Accumulibacter sp.: one gene and its partner. The protein of the gene in region 1 interacts with the protein of each later gene in a pairwise test. Links are inferred from orthologs where the notes say so. Each region holds a gene or a part of one and is shown on either strand. Other genes may lie near its edges.

Region 1 (7,857 bases):
CCAGATCGTCTCCCGCTTGAGCGGAAAATAGGTTTCGTGAGCCGGACGAGCGAGAAGACGTCGTACTTGGTCCTGCGTCATGCCGACGCGGACCCTGGCGAAGTTCTCCTCGGTCAGCACCTGCTGCACCTCGCGCAGCACGTCGTCCGGGCCGATGAGCACGAGGTAGTTGACCAGCCCTTGCGGTGTGCGCGGATACTCCCAGACGCGCGAGCCATCGGCCTCCCGCCATTCCAGCGTCGGCTGGCCCATCACGTCCTTCACCTCGCCGGCAGTCGTGCGGCCGGGGCGCAGCCGATCCAGCCGGTCGGCGTCACAGGCGGCAAGGGCGGCGACCAGCATGGTGCCACCAAAGATGCTGGCCGAGGCGATCCTGAACATGCCGGATGCTCCAAGTCTGGTTGCTGCAAGTAGAGGGATCAGTTGCGCAGTATAGACGATGACTCACCGGCAATGCTGCCCTTGGTTGCCTGTCGGCGCTGCGGCAAAGGCTCCCACGACGTGGGGGCAGGATGTGGTCGCCGTTTCGGAGCAGAGCTCTCGGGTGGTGCGGAGTTACTTCTGCCGCTTGGAAGTGCGTACCGGACAGGGCCGCAGATCGCATTGGCAAGGGTTCGATCTTGACTATACTGGGACTGACGGTCCGTCCCGTCCCGCAAACTCTCTGGAAAGGAGCAGATGATGTCGAGAGCAGCATCCCCTTCATCGTGGCGGCGCTTCGCGGCACCGCTGCTGGCGACGATCGCCACTTCGGCCTGTTACGTGGTGCCGGTCGTGGGACCCGATGGTGGCGTCTATTACCATCATTACCCGCTACCGCCGCCGGGAACTCCCTTGCCGGCAGGTGCCCCGCCGCTCCCCGGGCAGCCGATGACGCGACCACAGGCGACGGGCGTTGCGGCGCAGGCGACGCTTCCGGTCCGGCTTTACCCGGCCAATGAAAGGGCGACGCGGAGTGGCGTCATCAGCGGGTCGGTCACCAACATGATGACCGGGAAGGGCCGTTTCCTGGTCGAGTACGAGGGACAGGTTCTGAGCGGTGAAGCGACGCGCATCGTGGAGGATGAAAAGCGCGGCGTCGCCAGTGCCTACAGCCCGGGCGGCATGTTCATGTCGTGCGAATACCAGTTGACGACGCCGTATCAGGGAGCGGGGACCTGCACGTTTTCCAACGGTGCGAAGTATCAGATGCACATCGGCGGTTGAGCGCAGACAGCGTGATTGACGGGCAGCGATCCCCGCCCGTCAGTCCTTGGCAAAGCGACGGTACTGCACGGCTTCGGCGACGTGCCGGGGCTCGATCGTGTGCTGCCCTGCCAGATCGGCGATCGTCCGCGCCACCTTGAGCAGGCGGTGAAAGGCCCGTGCGGAGAGCTCGAAGCGAGTGATCGCCTGCTTCAGCAGCGCTGCCGCGGCCGCCTGCGGCTGGCAATGCTGGTCGATCTCGCGCTCGCTGAGGCGGGCATTCGGTTTCCCTTGGCGCTCGATCTGTCGCGTGCGGGCTGCCGTTACCCGTGCACGCACGGCAGCCGAAGCTTCACCGTCGCGCGCTTGCTGCAGGACTTCGGCCGCTACGGCCGGCACCTCGACCTGCAGGTCGATGCGGTCGAGCAGCGGACCGGAGAGCTTGCTGCGGTAACGCAGGATCTGATCCGGCGTGCAGCGGCAGCGGCCGCGCGCATCACCGTGGTAACCGCAGGGGCATGGATTCATTGCCGCGACCAGCTGGAACTGCGCCGGGAACTCGGCCTGGCGCGCGGCGCGCGAGATGTGGATGCGTCCGGAATCGAGCGGCTCGCGCAGCGCTTCGAGAACCCGCCGGTCGAACTCCGGCAGCTCGTCGAGGAAGAGGACGCCCTGGTGCGCCAGCGAGATCTCGCCCGGACGCGGCACGCTGCCACCGCCGACCAGCGCTGCCGACGACGCAGTGTGGTGCGGCGCGCGATAAGGGTGGTGGCGAAAGAGCTGTGGCCGGAAGAGGCCCGCGAGCGACAGCACGGCGGCCGATTCGAGCGCCGCCGGCAGGGTCATCGGCGGCAGCAGGCCGGGCAGACGGCTGGCGAGCATCGATTTCCCGCTTCCCGGCGGGCCGGCGAAGAGGATCGAATGTCCGCCGGCGGCGGCGATCTCCAGTCCGCGTTTGGCTTGCGTCTGGCCGCGCACGTCGGCGAGGTCAGGGTACCCGTCGTCGCCGTCGCCGCCGTCGACGGTCGCCGCACAGGCCGACAGGGCCGCCTGCCCGGTCAGGTGGGCGCAGACCTCGAGCAGGCTGGCTGCCGCCAGGATCGGTATCCGGCCCGCCAGCGCCGCCTCACGGGCGCTGCTCGCCGGCAGCACGAAGCTGCGGTTGTTGTCGCCCATCGCCAGGACCATCGCCAGCGCGCCGCGCACCGGCCGCAGTTCGCCCGAAAGCGAGAGCTCGCCGGCGAACTCGTGCTGCGCCAGCAGCCGCGACGGGAGCTGGCCGGATGCGGCGAGGATGCCGAGCGCGATCGGCAGGTCGAAGCGGCCGGATTCCTTCGGCAGGTCGGCCGGCGCGAGGTTGACGGTGATGCGTTTGCGCGGGAACTCGAAACCCGAGTTCTGCAGCGCCGCACGCACCCGGTCGCGTGCCTCCTTGACTTCGGTGTCCGGCAGCCCGACGAGCGTCAGGTTGGGCAGGCCGCTGGCCAGATGCACCTCGACCGCAACCTGCGGTGCGGCCAGGCCGTCGAGACCGCGGCTGTGGACGATGGCGAGAGACACTGGCTGGCGTGGCGCTGGCCCGACGACGGACGCGCTGCAGCGTCGCACGACGCGCCGGCACGTCGCCGCGCGGTTCTCAGTCGGGCTGGGCGGGCGGATTCTCCAGGCGCTCGATGCGTGCCTCGAGCGCCTTCAGTTTCTCGCGCGTGCGTTGCAGCACCTGCGCCTGGATGTCGAACTCCTCGCGACTGACCAGGTCGAGCTTGGCGAAGACGCTGGCGAGGAGCGCGCGCGCGTTCCGTTCGATGTCGGCCGCCGGGCTGGCGGCGATGATGCTGCCAAGGCGTTGGCCGACTTCTTCGAGGATCCTGGGGTCGAGCATGGTATTCACCATTGGAGCAAGGAGTGACAGGGTGAGCCGAGTGTAACACGGGGACGCTGGATTCCAGGACATGCACCACGATGGTGCCCCATGGCGACAAACTGTCCTAGGGCAGTGCGCCAGATCCGCGCCCGGTCCCGCGGCATGACTGCAAGCAACGGAAACTTCAACGGAATTTATTCTGGCACGGTTTCTGCTTTGAGACTTCCGGGATGATTTTTCGAGGTTCTGACCATGAAGACAAGTCTTTCATTCTCGCTACTCGCAGCCACTGTGTCGGCGTCCGTGATGGCACAGACGCCGGACCCGGGACAGGCGGACGCAGCCCCCGTGGCTGCCAGCAGTCCGCATAGTTTCAGCGGCAACCTGGGGTTGTTCAGTAGTTACCGGTTCCGTGGTATCGACCAGACGTTCGGCAAACCTGCCGTGCAGGGTGGTTTCGACTACGCGCATGCCAGTGGTTTCTATCTCGGCAACTGGAACTCGAACGTGAACTCTGGCGCCGGTTTCCCTGATGGCAACCTGGAAATGGACTTCTACGGCGGCTACAAGACATCCGTCGGCGACTTCGGCATCGATCTGGGCGCGATCTACTACTACTATCCGGGTTCGGAAGCGAGGGTTCTCGGTACGGGCGCCAGTTCCGGAGCGGTGAACAACAAGGAACTGTACCTTGGCGTTTCGTGGAAGTTCGTTTCGCTGAAGTACTTCTACTCAATCGACGATTACTTCTCGCTGCGCGGAGTCGACCAGGCCGGTGCGGCGACCGGCAAGAACACGCACGGCAGCCAGTACTTCGACCTCTCTGCAAACTATGACCTTGGGGACGGCTGGGGAGTCAACGGCCATGTCGGCAGGCTGAACCTGAAGAACGTCCATAACGGCAACTACACGGATTGGAAGCTCGGTGTGACCAAGGATCTCAATGGCTGGCTGTTGGCCCTGTCCTACATCGGCACCAATGCAGCGGGTGATTGTTCGGGAGCCTCGAGTTACCAGCCGTATTGCTTCACCAACTCGATGTCCGACGACGGCGGCGTGCTTGATGTGGGCTCCCGCACCAAGGATGCTGGTCGTGGCATCGCTGTCGTCTCCGTCAGCCGCAGCTTCTAGCCGATCTTACCGTCAACGATTCATTGGGGGCCACAGGACCTCCCCGAACCTGGAGAGCAACATGAAACTGGTAACTGCCATCATCAAGCCGTTCAAGCTTGACGAAGTACGAGAAGCGCTGTCGGCGATCGGCGTACAGGGAATCACCGTCACCGAGGTCAAGGGCTTCGGGCGCCAGAAGGGGCACACCGAACTGTATCGCGGTGCCGAGTACGTCGTGGACTTCCTGCCCAAGGTGAAGGTCGAAGCGGCGATCAGCGACGCACTCCTCGAGCAGGTGATCGAGGCGATCGAGAAGTCGGCCAGTACCGGCAAGATCGGCGACGGCAAGATTTTCATCTCGGCAATCGAGGACGTCATTCGCATCCGCACCGGCGAAACCGGTGAGGATGCCCTGTAAGGAGTAGATCATGAAGCGCTTATTTGCAGTTCTGGCCCTGCTCGGAGTGGTCGCTGTCGCTACCCCCGCGTGGGCTGAAGACAAGCCGGCCGCAGCGCCCGCGGCAACTTCGACGACCGCTGCGACGCCCGAGGCCGCGGCCGCCAACGAAGCCGGTGCCGCAGCCGCGACTCCGGCACCCGTTGCCAACAAGGGCGACAACGCCTGGGTGATGACCAGTGCGGCGCTCGTCATCCTGATGTCCATCCCCGGTCTGGCGCTGTTCTACGGCGGCCTCGTGCGCAGCAAGAACATGCTGTCGGTGCTGATGCAGGTCTTCGTCACCTTCTCGCTGATCAGCGTGCTGTGGGTCGTCTACGGCTATTCGCTGGCGTTCACCGAGGGTGGCGGGTTCTTCGGCGTGTTCGACAAGCTGTTCCTGAAGGGCGTCACCGTCGACTCGGTCGCCGCGACCTTCTCCAAGGGCGTGGTGATCTCCGAACTCGCTTACGTCGTCTTTCAGGGCGCCTTCGCGGCGATCACCTGCGGCCTGATCGTCGGTGCCTTCGCTGAGCGGGCGAAGTTCGCCGCCATCCTGGTATTCATGGTGCTTTGGTTCTCGCTTTCCTACGTGCCGATGGCGCACATGGTCTGGTACTGGGCCGGTCCGGACGTCTATGTCGACGCCGCAGCCGGCGAGGCCGCCACGAAGACTGCCGGGTTCCTCTTCCAGAAGGGTGCGCTCGACTTCGCCGGTGGTACGGTCGTCCACATCAACGCGGCGATCGCCGGTCTCATCGGCGCCATCGTCATCGGCAAGCGGATCGGCTACGGTCGTGAGTCGATGGCGCCGCACAGCCTGACCTTCACGATGATCGGCGCCTCGCTGCTCTGGTTCGGCTGGTTCGGCTTCAACGCCGGCTCTGCGCTCGAGGCGAGCGGTGGTGCTGCTCTGGCGATGGTCAATACCTGGGTCGCAACCGCCTGTGCGGCAATGTCCTGGATGCTGGCGGAATGGATGCTGAAGGGCAAGCCGTCAATGCTCGGTGCCGCTTCGGGTGCGGTTGCCGGTCTGGTCGCGATCACCCCGGCGGCAGGATTCGTCGGCGTAATGGGTGCCATCTGCATCGGCCTTCTCGCCGGCGTCATCTGCCTCTGGGGCGTCAATGGACTGAAGCGCCTGCTGGGTGCCGATGATTCGCTCGACGTCTTCGGTGTCCATGGCGTCGGCGGTATCCTTGGCGCGATCCTGACCGGCGTCTTTGCCGACCCGTCGCTCGGTGGTACCGGCGTCTATGACTACGTCGCGAACAAGGTTGGCGACTACGACATGACGGCCCAGTTGATCAGCCAGTTGTGGGGTGTCGGCACCGTCATCGTCTGGTCCGGCGTCGTTTCGCTGGTGGCGTTCAAATTGGTGGACATGGTGATCGGTCTGCGCGTACCGGAAGAAGAAGAGCGCGAAGGTCTCGACATCACGTCGCATGGCGAATCCGCCTACCACTACTGATCCGAATACCTGCAGGTCTCTCCCCCTTCGGGGCGCTCTCGTGGCGCCCCGTTTTTTTTTGTGCGCCCAGCATGGGCGCACTCTTGCGGGTGCAAGTCCCGCCGTAAGTTGATCACAGCGAACGAAGCGAAGCGCAACTGCCTGAGGGCGACCGATGGTGGGAAGGAAGCGTGGAGCGAAACTGCGAGCCGATGAACAAGAACCGGATAGAAGGCGCTGCCGAGCAGGGCGAGCGGGCCAGAGACCGCGAAGCTCTCGTGATCAAGGCGAAGTGGCGTAGATTCGGCGGCTGTGCAGGGAAGGAGTGCGTTCTTACCTGGGGAGCTCTCGCCTCATGGCTGAAAGGCCGACGGAGACAAGCCGGAGCGAGAAGTCAGCAGAGGCCATAGTAGCCGCCGGTAGTGGGCGAAGGGTCGAACGAGTAGGAGGGCCGACGGCCATGTTGCTTGGAAGTGCAATGCATCAGAAGCTCGGGCAACCGGGGCGCAAGGCGGGAGGGCGAGGTGAAGCCAAGCCCGAAGCGTTGCGTGATGAAGCACGGCCGGCGCGACAGGGACTCGAAGGTTCAGGGCGAGATGACCTGCTCACGCAGGCGCTCGCGAGCGCGAACATGGTAATGGCGTGGAAACGCGTCAAAGCCAATCGCGGCAGTGCTGGGGTGGATGGACGGACGATTGCCGAGACGGCGGCGTACCTGAGAACGCACTGGCCGGGGATTCGGGAGGCATTACTGAACGGCAGTTACCGGCCTGAGCCGGTGCGGCGCGTACAGATTCCGAAGACCGGTGGCGGGATGCGGGAATTGGGGATTCCGACGGTGACGGATCGGCTGATCCAGCAAGCCCTGCTGCAGGTCTTGCAGCCGATGATTGATCCGACGTTCTCCGAATACAGCTTCGGCTTCCGACCGGGACGCCGTGCGCACGACGCCGTGCTCACGGCGCGGCGCTACGTGCAGGACGGTTACCGGATGGTGGTCGATGTCGATTTGGAGAAGTTCTTCGACCGGGTCAATCACGACATTCTGATGGAACGGTTATCGAGGCGAATCGACGACAAGGCCGTGCTGCGGCTGATTCGTCGTTACCTTGTGGCCGGCATCATGGATGGCGGCGTGGTCATGCAGCGGTACGAGGGGACGCCGCAAGGCGGCCCGCTGTCGCCGCTGCTGGCCAATGTGCTGCTCGACGAGGTGGATCGTGCGCTGGAAACGCGTGGTCATCGTTTCGTTCGCTATGCCGACGACTGCAATGTATATGTGCGCAGTCGGCAGGCCGGTGAGCGGGTACTCAATGGGCTGCGCCGACTCTATGAGCAACTTCACCTGAAGGTGAATGAAGCCAAGACGGCGGTTGCACCGGCATCTGGTCGCAAGTTTCTGAGCTTTAGCTTCTGGTATGGTCCAGGTGGCCAAGTGAAATGCCGGGTTGCCGACAAGGCAAAAGAAACCTACAAGCAACGCATCCGACAACTGACGCGTCGCTCGGGCGGGCGTAGCCTGCCGGAGGTAGTGGAACGGCTCCGGACTTACATGCCGGGCTGGAAGGGATACTTTCAGCTTGCGCAGACGCCGAAAGTGTTCCGCGAACTCGACGAGTGGTTGCGTCACCGGTTGCGTGCTCTGCAACTCAAGCACTGGCGTCGGGGTACGACGATGTATCGGGAATTGCTGGCGTTGGGTGCTTCTAAGCCGGATGCCCATCGGATCGCCGCAAACAGCCGTCGATGGTGGCGTAACAGCTGCTTCGCGCTGAATCGTGTGATGCCGATCGCTTACTTCGACCGACT
Region 2 (5,464 bases), 1.1 Mb from region 1 along the record:
TGTGTCAGCTGCGGCACGGCAAAGCGGATGGCCAAGTAGGCAAGAATCTGGATTACGCCGGCAATCGCGCCCCAGGCGGCAAGATCAAGGAGCGTATCGCTGTGTGCAATCACGTTGGCCACTGGCATGGCAAAACCGATTAACGCCCCGGAGAGGCTCGTCGCAGCGGCCGTGTTGCCGGCGCGGATCAGTGCCAGCTCAGCGTACGGAGTGACGTTCAGATAGACCAGCAGGAACAGCGCCAGCAAGACGATCGCCACGGCAAAGTAGGCGAGAAAGGCGGGCAGCATGCTCAGCAGGTGAGTCGGCATCAGGCTTCTCCTCTCTTCGCGCTTCAACGACGCCCGGTGGGTGGCTCAGGACGGCGATTCGGCATAGCGCACCAGACCACGCAGAATCAGATTCTCCACCAGGCGGAAGGGAATCCGTAGATGGGCAACCAGACGCTCCGCCGCGCCGCCGGTCAGCAGGCATTGCGCACCGGCCTCGCTGGCGATAGGGGCGAACATGCGTTCGACCGCGCCAAGCTGGGCCTGCAGACAGCCGCTGACGATCGCGTCGCTGGTATTGCGGGGCTCGGCCCGGAAGGCACCTGCCTCGGCAAACGGCAACTGCGCCGTGTTGCTCGCCAATGCGGCGCGCATCAGGTCGAAACCGGGGAGTATCAGCCCGCCACGAAAGACTCCGTCGGCATCGAGGAGGTCGACAGTCGTCGCTGTGCCGGCACAGACGACCAGGCAGGCGTTCGCTGACTGCGCACGAGCACCGATCAGGGCGGCCCACCGATCCGCCCCGAGTTGTGCCGGCAACTCATAGGAATTGCGCACCCCACACGCGGCTGCCGTCGGACGGAGAAAGGAAACCCGCGCCTGGCGTGTCGCGAGCAAGGACAAAATGCCTGCCGCGACCTCGGCGCCGGCGACATTGCAGACCACGACCTGTGCACCGGCAGGCCATTCATCGGCCGCCTCGGCCAGCCAAGCGATGTCGGAAGTCGCCAGAACGCCGCCATCGAGCCAGCGACCGCCTTCGTGCGTGGCCCATTTGATGCGGCTGTTGCCGGCGTCGATGGCGATGATCATGCGACGCGCAGTGACAGATCGCCGGACAGGCAACGCTCGATACCGTTTGCCGTCTGCAACAGCAGCGCACCATCCTCGTCTGCGCCAAGGCAGGTTCCCTGACGATCGATGCGGTCGCCGTCCAGCAGGCGTACCGGCCGATTCTGCCACGCATGCTGCTGCTGCCAGTCGGCTCGCAGAACGGCGAAACCGCCGGCGTCGAAGCGGTCTAGAACTGCTGCCAGTTCGATCATCAAATCTGCCAGCAACCGGTGTCGCTCCGGCAGTGGTGACAGCGCCTGCGACAGGGCCGCTGGCGGGTGAATGAACTCCTCCTCACCGATGGGCGGCATTTGCAGGTTGAGACCAATGCCGATCACCGCCAACATTCCCGCTGGCACGGATTCCAGTTCAACCAAGATGCCGCCAAGCTTGCCGTCGTCGAACAGGATGTCGTTGGGCCACTTCAGCCCGACACCGGTGGCACCAATCCGCTTGAGCGCACGTGCCACCGCCAGGCCGACCGCCAGCGACAGACCGGCCAGTCGGGTAACGCCACCGCTGAAACGCCAGAGCACGGAGAAGGTCAGGCCGGCGGACGGCGACGACAGCCAGCTGCGGCCACGCCGGCCACGGCCTGCAGTCTGTTCGTCGGCAATCAGCACCGAACCCGATGGGGCACCCTGTCGGGCACGCTCGAGAAGCACGCTGCTGGTCGAACCGCATGCGGCCAGCGCCTCGACCGTGAAACGGCCACGCGCCAGACCCAGCAGCGGGACAAGGCATCCGGGATCGATCTGACAAGCGGAAACGAACTGGGCCATCGTTGGGCAATCCGAAGCAACGCCGGCAATTATCGCCGATAATTCCGCTCTTCAGATTTCCCTGTCGTCGATTGAGCCGCCGGCGCTGATTCCCAGCTCCTGGATCTTGCGGGTAATCGTGTTGCGCCCGATGCCGAGCGCCTGTGCGGCCTCAATCCGCCGTCCGCCCGTATGCGCCAGAGCCCGGTTGATGAGAACCCGCTCGAAGGCTTGCGACAACCTCGCATGAACCTGTCCGGGCTCGCCAGCCAAGCAGCGGTCCACCGCTTGGCCGAGAACGGTCTCCCAGTCGTCGCTGGCTGGAAACGGCGACGACTCCCGCAGTTCGGGCGGCAGGTCCGCGACGTCGACCAGCTGCCCCGGTGCCATCACGGTCAGCCAATGGCAGAGGTTCTCGAGCTGTCGCACGTTGCCGGCGAAGTCGAGTCCGCAAAGGTGCTTCAGCGCACCATCGGAGAAGCGTTTGCCCTCGACGCCCAGTTCGCGGGCGCTCTTCTGCAGGAAGTGGCGAGCGAGAATCGGGATGTCCTCGCGGCGCTCACGCAGGCTGGGAAGTCTGACCCGGATGACGTTGAGGCGATGGAAGAGGTCTTCGCGGAACAACCCCTGCCGGACACGCGCTTCGAGGTCCTGATGCGTCGCCGCGATGATCCGCACCCGCGTCTTGAGAGGCGAATGACCACCGACGCGGTAGTAGTGGCCATCGGACAGGACACGCAGCAGCCTGGTCTGCAGCTCTGCCGGCATATCGCCGATCTCGTCGAGAAACAGGGTGCCGCCCTCGGCCTGCTCGAAGCGGCCCTGGCGCTGCCCGGCGGCACCTGTGAAAGCACCGCGCTCATGACCGAAGAGCTCCGACTCCAGCAGGTCGCGCGGGATGGCAGCGGTGTTGATGGCAATGAACGGCTTGTCCGCGCGCTGACTGTGGCGATGCACCGCTCGCGCGACCAGTTCCTTGCCGGAACCCGATTCGCCAGTGATCAGGACGGTGGCGCTCGACTGGCTCAGGCGGCCGATGGCACGAAAGACCTCCTGCATCGCCGGCGCCTGTCCCAGGATCTCGGGCGTCAGTCCGATCTCGTTGGGCGCACCGGTCTGGTGCAAGCTTTCACTGATCGCGCGCCGGATCAGCTCAAGCGCCTGATCGACATCGAAAGGTTTCGGCAAGTACTCGAAGGCGCCGCCCTGAAATGCCGACACGGCGCTGTCGAGGTCTGAGTAGGCGGTCATGATGATGACCGGCAACGTCGGAAAGCGCTCCTTGGCGATCTGCAGCAGCTCGAGTCCCGACTGTCCGGGCATGCGGATATCGGACACCAGCACCTGCGGCTGCTGTGCCCCCGCGTCGAGCCGCGCCAATGCCTCGGTCGCCGAAGCGAAGCTGCAGAACGGGATCTTCTCGCGCGCCAGGGTTTTCTCGAGAACCCAGCGTATCGACTTGTCATCATCAACGATCCACACTGCTTTCATGGAGTCCTCGGCCGGCTTGTCTGTTGTCATCAGAATGTCCTGAAGCTGTAGCAAGAAACCTGCCAGGATGTTCAACCAAGCGGCAAACGAATCGTGAAACAGGTGTGGCCCGGCCGACTCGCACACTCGATCGTCCCCTGGTGCTGCTGGACAAAACTCTGCGCCAGCGTCAACCCAAGGCCGCTTCCCCCGGCTCGGCCAGAAACCAGGGGGTAGAACATGCGCTCGCGAATCTCCTCGGCGATTCCCGGGCCGTCGTCGATCACGTGCACCTCGAGTGCCAATCGATGGCGTCGTTTGAACAGCGTCACCTGACGCGCTGCACGCGTGCGCAGCGTGATCTGTCCGGGCCCCGATGGCCCGCCGCGGCCAGTCTGCCTCGTAATCGCCTGGGCAGCGTTCCGGGCAATGTTCAGGAAGACCTGGATCAGCTGTTCACGATCGCCGACGAGTTCCGGCAGGCTGGTATCGTAGTCCCTGCGCACGGCGAGGATGCTTGGGAACTCGGCCGTCAGCAAGCTGCGCACGCGCTCGAGAATTTCGTGGATATTCACCGGGCCCGGCTGCATCGGCCGATGTGGCGAGAGCAGCCGACGCATCAGTTCCTGCAGGCGGTCCGCTTCCTTGATGATCACCTGAGTGTATTCATGCAGCCCGGGATTGCCGAGTTCGCGCTCGAGCAACTGCGCCGCGCCGCGGATCCCTCCGAGTGGATTCTTGATCTCATGGACGAGGTTCCGGATCAACTCACGACTGGCCTGCTGCTGCTCGACCAAGCGCTCCTCACGTGTCGCCCGGAGTTGCTGGTCGATCGGCCAGAGCTCGATGAGCAGGCGAACGTTCGGCGCTTCGACGGGGTTCACCGCGCAGTTCAATTGCAGCATGTTGCCGCCAGCCAGCCGCAACTCGACATTCTGCCCGCTGTAACTCCAGCCGTGGACGGACACGCTGTCGAGTGCCGCGAGCAGCTTCGGCGGACATTCCATCACGCCGTCAAGACGACAGCCAAAGAAGACCTTCTGACTGATCTCGAGCAGATTCTCGGCGGCGGGATTGAGATAGCGGATTTCCAGCTTCTCGTCGAGCAGGAGCACGGCCGACGAAAGCAGGTCAAGGCCGCCGAATGGATTCGCTGGATCGTCAGGCATTGGCTGGCAAAATCTCGCTGGCAAACTGGTGAACGCTTGGCCAAGCGAGACCGGCGTCTGGCCGTCGGCGCCGCGCTCAGCGCAGATTGGCGATCTCTTTCTGGATGGCCTCGATGTTGCGCTGGTGCAGCGCCACCTTGTCCTTGTACGGTTGCAGCCGCTCCTGCACCTTGCCACCGCTGATTCCACCGCCCTGCATTCGCTCGTTGGGCAGGACAGTCCCTTCCTGCTGAGCCAGTTCCTGTTTGGCCTGCTCGAGATTCTTTTGCTCGGCAGCCAGCTCGGTGTCGAGGATACGCCGGCGATCGCCGTCCCGTGACTTCTGCGTCTGCTCGTCGACCTTCGGGAAGTTGCCCGGGGTGGCCGACTTGGCCGCAGGTTGTCGTGAAGCCGGGGCAAGGTTGACGGGATCCAGGACCAGCTTGCGGCAGCTTCTGGTCGGAACGTTCGAGTACGTCGTATGGCCCTCGGCATCGACGCACTTGTAGATGTCCTGGGCTGTCGCCTGCATCCAGGCAGACAGCGACAGCGCAAGCGCGCAGAGCAGGCGTGGCAGTCGTCTCATCGTCGTCGAATTCCTCCTGGCGCCGGCCGAACCGCGGACCGCAACGGGCGTGGCAGCGATCGGTGCGGTCCCACGGCTGTCACCATGGTGACCAATCGGCAGCAATACTAACGCGGAAGGAGGTCGATCGGTAGACGCGCGAAGGACGGGCGCTGCCCGTCCTTCGCGAAATCACTCTGGCTCAGCAGCTGTAGTACAGGTCGAACTCCACCGGGTGGGTGGTCATGCGAACCTTGTTGACCTCATCCATCTTCAGTTCGATGTAGGCATCGATCCAGTCGTCGGAGAACACGCCACCACGCGTCAGGAAGTCACGATCCTTGTCGAGCGCCGCCAACGCCTCCTCGAGACTGGCGCAGACGGTCGGGATCTTTGCATCCTCTTCCGGTGGCAGGT

Evidence for each region. Proteins that work in one complex are often made in the same cells at the same time.
Region 2: the proteins of glnK (region 1) and glnL interact in binary tests that used the Escherichia coli proteins (3 or more experiments, as listed by UniProt). The link is inferred for Accumulibacter sp. from one-to-one orthologs.

What each region holds. Positions count from the first base shown.
Region 1 is NZ_JAZKUG010000001.1:530,922-538,778, reverse strand. What follows is about bases 2,986-5,910. They hold glnK (P-II family nitrogen regulator), read left to right. Parts: upstream 2,986-4,241; coding sequence 4,242-4,580; downstream 4,581-5,910. Other genes in these bases: V5B60_RS02425 (ammonium transporter), read left to right, coding at 4,591-5,910; V5B60_RS02435 (TorF family putative porin), read left to right, coding at 3,302-4,180; V5B60_RS02440 (accessory factor UbiK family protein), read right to left, coding at 2,986-3,067. Outside these bases: outer membrane protein assembly factor BamE domain-containing protein, read right to left, coding at 1-381; V5B60_RS02450 (hypothetical protein), read left to right, coding at 679-1,206; V5B60_RS02445 (YifB family Mg chelatase-like AAA ATPase), read right to left, coding at 1,246-2,745; more of V5B60_RS02440, read right to left, coding at 2,822-2,985; more of V5B60_RS02425, read left to right, coding at 5,911-6,069; ltrA (group II intron reverse transcriptase/maturase), read left to right, coding at 6,509-7,857. UniProt on the Escherichia coli protein: Involved in the regulation of nitrogen metabolism. Regulates the activity of its targets by protein-protein interaction in response to the nitrogen status of the cell.
Region 2 is NZ_JAZKUG010000001.1:1,670,727-1,676,190, reverse strand. What follows is about bases 2,466-5,464. They hold glnL (nitrogen regulation protein NR(II)), read right to left. Parts: upstream 4,504-5,464; coding sequence 3,427-4,503; downstream 2,466-3,426. Other genes in these bases: glnA (type I glutamate--ammonia ligase), read right to left, coding at 5,250-5,464; V5B60_RS07175 (DUF4124 domain-containing protein), read right to left, coding at 4,580-5,068; ntrC (nitrogen regulation protein NR(I)), read right to left, coding at 2,466-3,355. Also shown: V5B60_RS07200 (DUF350 domain-containing protein), read right to left, coding at 1-311; V5B60_RS07195 (type III pantothenate kinase), read right to left, coding at 357-1,082; V5B60_RS07190 (biotin--[acetyl-CoA-carboxylase] ligase), read right to left, coding at 1,079-1,885; more of ntrC, read right to left, coding at 1,937-2,465.